One region of the Streptomyces sp. PH9007 genome, then DNA from elsewhere that is predicted to be linked to it. Evidence: riboswitches for the same ligand, from Rfam matches in the RefSeq annotation. Region 1 holds a riboswitch; the other holds the start of a gene.
What was found. A riboswitch is a leader RNA that binds a small molecule or an ion and turns the genes downstream of it on or off. The one in region 1 is predicted to bind S-adenosylmethionine.
Positions count from the first base shown of each region.

Region 2: another riboswitch for S-adenosylmethionine. It lies ahead of thrC (threonine synthase); the one in region 1 lies ahead of ACTFAP_RS08185 (aminotransferase class V-fold PLP-dependent enzyme).

Region 1 is NZ_CM187440.1:1,821,578-1,824,876, forward strand. Features, by position in the region: gene ACTFAP_RS08175 (ABC transporter substrate-binding protein) at 1-856, opposite strand, end outside; gene ACTFAP_RS08180 (putative leader peptide) at 1,109-1,288, opposite strand; SAM riboswitch class IV at 1,306-1,424, shown strand; gene ACTFAP_RS08185 (aminotransferase class V-fold PLP-dependent enzyme) at 1,522-2,856, shown strand; gene ACTFAP_RS08190 (Fpg/Nei family DNA glycosylase) at 2,835-3,299, opposite strand, start outside.
Region 2 is NZ_CM187440.1:3,654,427-3,657,725, reverse strand. Features, by position in the region: gene ACTFAP_RS16765 (MoaD/ThiS family protein) at 1-260, opposite strand, end outside; gene thrC (threonine synthase) at 257-1,555, opposite strand; SAM riboswitch class I at 1,572-1,710, opposite strand; gene ACTFAP_RS16755 (glucosyl-3-phosphoglycerate synthase) at 1,957-2,925, shown strand; gene ACTFAP_RS16750 (trehalose-6-phosphate synthase) at 3,102-3,299, shown strand, end outside.

The DNA of each region.
Region 1 (3,299 bases):
CGGCGAGGTCGATCTGGTCGCTGGTGATGGAGCCGTAGCGGACGCCGCCCTCGGGGACGACCTCCAGGACGATCTTGTCGAGGTGGGCGGCGCCCTGGTTGGCGGCGATCGGGGAGGCCCAGGCGTAGTCCTCGCGCTTGAGCAGCTCGACGGACTTCTCCGGGGTGAAGGAGCCGAGGGTGAACGGTCCGGAGGCGGCGAAGTCGCCCAGGCACAGGTCGGCGGGGTCGTTGCCGAGGGAGGCCGGGGAGAGCTGGACGAAGGAGGCGGTGGCGGTGGCCTGGAGGAACTGGGCGTTGGGGCCGTCGAAGTCGACGCGCACGGTGTACTCGTCGAGGACGGTCGAACCCTGGTAGCCGGCGATGAAGCTGCTGCCCTGGGGGGCGCGGGCGCCGAGGTCGACGACGGCGTCGAAATTGGCCTTGACGGCCTCGGCGTCGAAGGGCTCGCCGTCGGAGAAGGTGACGTCCTCGCGCAGGTGGAAGGTGAAGGCGCTCACGTCATCGCTGATCTCCCAGGAGGTGGCGAGCCAGGGCTTGATCTCCTTGGTCTGCGGGTCCTGTTCGGTGAGCTGGTCGCCGAGCTGGCGGCCGACGTTGCGGGAGGTGAGCTGCGGGCGCTGGCGCGGGTCGACGCAGTCGATGGTGTTGGCGAAGGCGTACTTCAGGGTGCCGCCCGCCACCGGTTCGCCGGAGGCGCCGGCGCCGTCCGAACCGTCGCCCGAGCCACCGCCGTTGGTGGTGCCGTCGGTGCCGCAGGCGGTGAGGGCGACGGCGATCGCGGCGATCAGCGCGGTGGCGTGGGCGGGGCGGGACATGCGGCGGCTGAGCCGTCTGGGCGTGGGCGAGGTGGCCACGGCGGAGGGTCCTTTCAGGACGAATCACCCGGCCGGTGGCGCGCGAAGGCGCGCGGCGGGACGGGCCGGGGTGAGGAAGGTGAGGTGGAGGGGGCCGGGGGCGACGAGCGGCGCCGCACGGTACGGCAGGGCGGGGCGGAGCGGGAGAGGGCACGGCAACGCGGTGCCCATCCCGCACAGAAGTCCCGGCGCGCCAGGGGCGGTTACGGGCGCGGCCGGGGGCCGGCGCTCACCGCCGCGCGGTGGGAGGAATCAGCAGCCCGCACAGGACGCCGACGTGACGCGGAGCAGGTCCACGTGTCGGCGCGATGTCAGAAGCGGCAGGGCTGGCATGCGGTAAATATCAGCCAACCCTCGGTGAGCTGTCAAGGCGGCGGTCATGTGCCGTGGATCTCGCGATATGGACACAAGGTGTTCATCGCCGATCGGCATGACATAGTCTGCGATCAGGTCACGAGTGACAGCGATCAAGGCCCCGGCCCGCTGTCCGGCAACCCTCCAACCGTCGGCGGGGTGCCCCGGGTGATGACCGGGCCGCAGGCAGCGAGGTCTGTGGCAAGCACGGTTCTTGAGGGAGTTCTTCCATGAGCACGCGAATGCGTTAGGGCGCACGCCCCCGACCCAGCCTGCCTCTGCCTGCCTTCAGCCTTTCCCGGAGCTTTGTCATGCCCACTGCGCCGATCGCCCCTGCCCCGAACACCGCCGACTGTTCCCTCCCGCACCCCCTCCCCCTCCCCGTCCTCGGCGACGAGGTCCGCGCCCCGCTCGCGGACGGCGGGGAGATCGGCTACGCCGCACTCGACTACGCCGCCAGCGCCCCGGCCCTGCGCGCGGTGTGGGACGAGGTCGCCGCGTACGCCCCGTACTACGGCAGCGTCCACCGCGGCGCCGGCTACCTCTCCCAGCTGTCGACCGACCTGTACGAGGAGAGCCGGGCGACGGTGGCCGCGTTCCTCGGCTGCCGCCCCGACGACCAGCTGATCTTCACCCGTTCCACCACCGACTCCCTGAACCTGCTGGCCGGCGCCCTGCCCGCGGGCACCCAGGTGTTCGTCTTCGAGACCGAACACCACGCCGCGCTGCTGCCCTGGGCGCACCACGGCCACCCGGTGACGTACCTCCCGGCGCCGCGCACCCCGGGGCAGGCCATCGCCACCGTGGTCAACGCGCTCGCCGACGCCGCCCCCGGGCCCAAGCTGCTGTGCGTCACCGGTGCCTCCAACGTCACCGGCGAACTGTGGCCCATCGCCGAACTCGCCACCGTCGCCCGCCGCTCCGGCGCCCGCACCGTCCTGGACGCCGCCCAGCTCGCCCCGCACCGCCCCGTCGACATCACCGAACTCGGCGTCGACTGGGTCGCCTTCTCCGGGCACAAGCTGTACGCGCCGTTCGGCTCCGGTGTCCTGGCCGGACGCCCCGACTGGCTGCGCGACGCCGCGCCGTACCTGGCCGGCGGCGGCGCCAGCAACACCGTCACCGCGCAGGACGGCGCGGTCGGCGTCGTGTGGAACGACAACATCTCCCGGCACGAGGCCGGTTCGCCCAATGTGATCGGCGCGTTCGCCATCGCGGCCGCCTGCCGGGCGCTGACCGACGCCGGGTTCGAGCAACTGGTGGCACGCGAAGAGGAGTTGCTGACGGCGCTGCGCTCCGGGCTGGCCACCGTCCCCGGGGTGCGGCAACTGGCGCTGTTCGGCCCGGACGCGCCCCGGGTGTCGGTGCTGTCCTTCGTCGTGGACGGCTGGTCCAGCGAGGAGTTCGCCAAGGCGCTCTCCGAGCGGTACGGGATCGGGGTACGCGACGGGCTGTTCTGCGCCCACCCGCTGGTCCGTACGCTGCTGGGCCCGGAGGGCGACGGCGCCCGGGCGGCCGGCTGCGACGGGCCGCTGAAGGCCATCCGGGTCAGCTTCGGTGTGGGCACCCCGGCCGAACACGTGGAGCGCGTGGTGCGCGCCGTGCGCGAACTGGTCGCCGAGGGTCAGCCGGTGGCGGCGGGCTGACCGCGCCCGGTGGCCCGGGCCGGCTGGCACACCGGGCACCAGAACAGGTTGCGGGCCGCGACCTCGGCACGCCGGACCGGGGTCCCGCACACCAGGCAGGGCAGCGTCGCGCGCCGGTAGACGTACACCTCTCCCCCGTGGCCGTCCACGCGCGGCGCCCGGCCCATGGCCCGGGGGGTGTGCTCCGGCCGCACCGTGTCGATGCGGTTGTTGCGCACCCCCTCGCGCATGAGCGGGATGAGGTCCTCCCACATCGCGTCCCACTCCGCGCGCTCCAGCGAACGGCCCGGCAGGTAGGGGTCGATCCCGTGCCGGAAGAGGATCTCGGCCCGGTAGACGTTGCCGACACCGGCGATGATCCGCTGATCCATCAGCAGTTCGGCGATCGTGGTGCGGCTGGCGGAGATCCGCCGCCAGGCGAGGTCGGGCTCGGCGTCCGCGCG
Region 2 (3,299 bases), 1.8 Mb from region 1:
GCCGGGATGATGGAAACGCCCGCTCCGTCCGGCGTCGCGGTGTCCAGGCCCTCGGCGAAGCGCACGTCGTCGTCATTGACGTAGACATTCACGAAACGGCGCAGCTTGCCCTGGTCGTCGAGCACCCGGGCGGCGATTCCCGCGTGGTTCTTCTCCAGGTCGGCGAGGACGTCGCGCAGCGTTCCGCCGTCGGCGGTCACCTCGGAACTTCCGCCGGTGTAGGTGCGCAGGATGGTCGGGATTCGGACAGTCACACTCATGCGAGGCCGGCCTCTCGGAAAGCGTCCAGATTCGGACGGATGATGGCGGTGGGACCGGTGGTCGCCGCCACCGCGTCCAGGGTCTTCAGGCCGTCGCCGGTATTCAGTACGACCGTCGTCAGTTCCGGGTCCAGCTGCCCGGTCTCGATCAGCTTGCGGGTGACGCCCACCGTCACCCCGCCCGCCGTTTCGGCGAAAATGCCCTCGGTGCGGGCGAGCAGCTTGATGGCGTCCACGATCTGCGCGTCGTTCACGTCCTCGACCGCGCCACCGGTGCGGCGGGCGATGTCCAGGACATAGGGACCGTCGGCCGGGTTGCCGATCGCCAGGGACTTGGCGATGGTGTCCGGCTTCACCGGCCGCACCACGTCGTGCCCGGCCTTGAACGCCTGGGAGACCGGCGAGCAGCCCTCGGCCTGGGCGCCGAAGATCCTGTAGGGCCGGTCCTCGACCAGTCCGGTCGCGATCAGCTCCTTGAGCCCCTTGTCGATCTTGGTGAGCTGGGATCCGGAGGCGATCGGGATCACCAGCTGGTCGGGGATGCGCCAGCCCAGCTGTTCGGCGATCTCGAAGGCCAGGGTCTTGGAGCCCTCGCCGTAGTAGGGGCGCAGGTTGACGTTGACGAATCCCCAGCCCTCACCGGCGGGGTCGCCGATCAGCTCGCTGCAGAAACGGTTCACGTCGTCGTAGGTGCCCTCGATGCCGACCAGCTCGCCGCCGTAGACGGCGGCCATCACGATCTTGCCCTGTTCGAGGTCGTGCGGGATGAACACGCAGGAGCGGAATCCGGCCCGGGCCGCCGCGGCGCCGACCGCGCCCGCCAGGTTGCCGGTGGAGGAGCAGGACAGCGTGGTGAAGCCGAAGGCGCGGGCCGCCTCCACGGCGTTGGCGACCACCCGGTCCTTGAAGGAGTGGGTGGGGTTGCCCGAGTCGTCCTTCACGTACAGCTCGCCGCCGTGACCCAGCGCGGCGGCCAGCCGGTCGGCCTTGACCAGGGGGGTGTCGCCGGGGTTCAGATTGGGCTTGGAGGCGACATCGGCCGGCACCGGCAGCAGCGGGGCGTAGCGCCAGATGCTGTGCGGTCCGGCCTCGATGGCGGCCCGTAGCGCTTCGGGGTCACCGGTGGGCAGATCGTACGCGATTTCGAGAGGACCGAAACATGCCTCGCAGGCGAAGATCGGGCTGAGGGGGAAACGCTCCCCGCACTCCCGACAGGAGAGTGCCACGGCGGGCCCGAGATCGACGGCGGAGCCGCCGGGGGGCGTGGTGGGGGTGTGCGATGTGAGCACAGGCATGGGTACGAGGCCCTTCTCCTCATCTTCCCCGTGACGGATTTCGCCACAGGACGGAATTGGCACCTTCCCCACCGGGTGCCTCGCGTCGTTACGAGACCGGCGGAAGGGTTGCCGGGGCTTCAACGGGCCGTTCCCTCTGCCCCTCTGGATGAGCTGTATTCAGTTGACCGCGCAGCGTCTCCGATATGCGGAGGACACCTGCACTGTCCGAGACTGTAACGGACGCCCCGGACAATGGCTCGGGCCGTCCGATCCGCGAGACGAACAGGAGACAGACATATTCCCGCCCGAACTGGGCACCACCGATGAGGGCCATAACCGGCCATTGCCGATAGATCCGACAGACAAGACTTACCTGACCTACCCGACTTATATGGTCGAAGCGAACAGGAGCGACATTCGTGCTGGAAGAGGCTGAGGAGTGGCTGAGCCGCCGGTCCTGGACTGCCGCTGACCGCTCGCTGCGACGGTTGCTGGACGCGAAAGCCGCGGCCGGCCCGGCGGGCAGCGTCAGCGTCGTGCTTCCCGCGCTGAACGAGGAAGCGACCGTCGGCACCATCGTGGAAGCGCTGCGCCGCGACCTGATGGAAACCGTGCCACTGATCGACGAGCTGATGGTGGTGGACTCCGGATCCACCGACCGCACCGGAGAGGTCGCCGCCGCGGCGGGCGCCAAGGTCGTCCACCGTGACGAGATCCTGCCCAGAATGCCCACCGTCCCCGGCAAGGGGGAGGTGCTGTGGCGCTCCCTCATGGCCACCAGCGGCGAGATCATCTGTTATGTCGACGCCGACCTGCGGGAGTTCGACTCCTGCTTCGTCTCCGGCATCCTCGGGCCACTGCTCACCGAGCCCGATGTGCACCTGGTCAAGGCCATGTACGACCGCCCGCTGGGCGACGCCCCCTCCGGCGCCCACCAGGGCGGCCGGGTCACCGAGCTGGTGGCCCGCCCGCTGCTCAACCTGCACTGGCCGCAACTGGCCGGTGTCGTCCAGCCGCTGGGCGGCGAGTACGCGGCGCGGCGCTCCCTGCTGGAGCAACTGCCCTTCCCCGTCGGGTACGGCGTCGAACTCGGCCTGCTCGTCGACACCCTGCACCTGGCCGGACTGAACGCGGTCGGCCAGGTGGATGTCGGGGTGCGCAAGCACCGTCACCAGGACGGCCAGGCCCTGGGCCGGATGGCGGCCGCGATCATGCGCACCGCGCAGAGCCGGCTGCCGGGCAACGGACCCGTCCCCGTGCAGCAGGGCATGATGCAGTTCGAACGGCTGGCGGAGGGCGGCTTCTCACCGCTGACCCACACGATCCACACCGAGGAACGTCCCCCGATGTCCACCATCCCCGAGTACGCCGCCCGCCAGGCGGCGTAGCACCGGCGTTCCGGCCACCGCGGCCGGACGAGCGGGCCGGGGTCCGGGCACGACCGCCCGGACCCCGGCCCGTGGCGCACCCCTCCCCGGGGCTCGGCGCCGAGGACGCGGGAGGGGACACGCCAGGGTGACCGGGCGCACGTTTGTACCCGGCCACGGGTGGCTAGGGTCGGGACATGGGCGTTGCAGAGGTCTCCGAGGCTCCTCCGGTCCTGGTCGCGTCCAATCGCGGCCCCGTCAGCTACACCCTCGCGGACGACGGCACGCTCACCGCCCGGCGCGGCGGCGGCGGGATGGTCTCCGGCCTCTCCGCCCTGGGCTCGGCGGCCGGCACCTGGGTGTGCGCGGCGCTGGGCCCCGGCGACCGCGAGGCC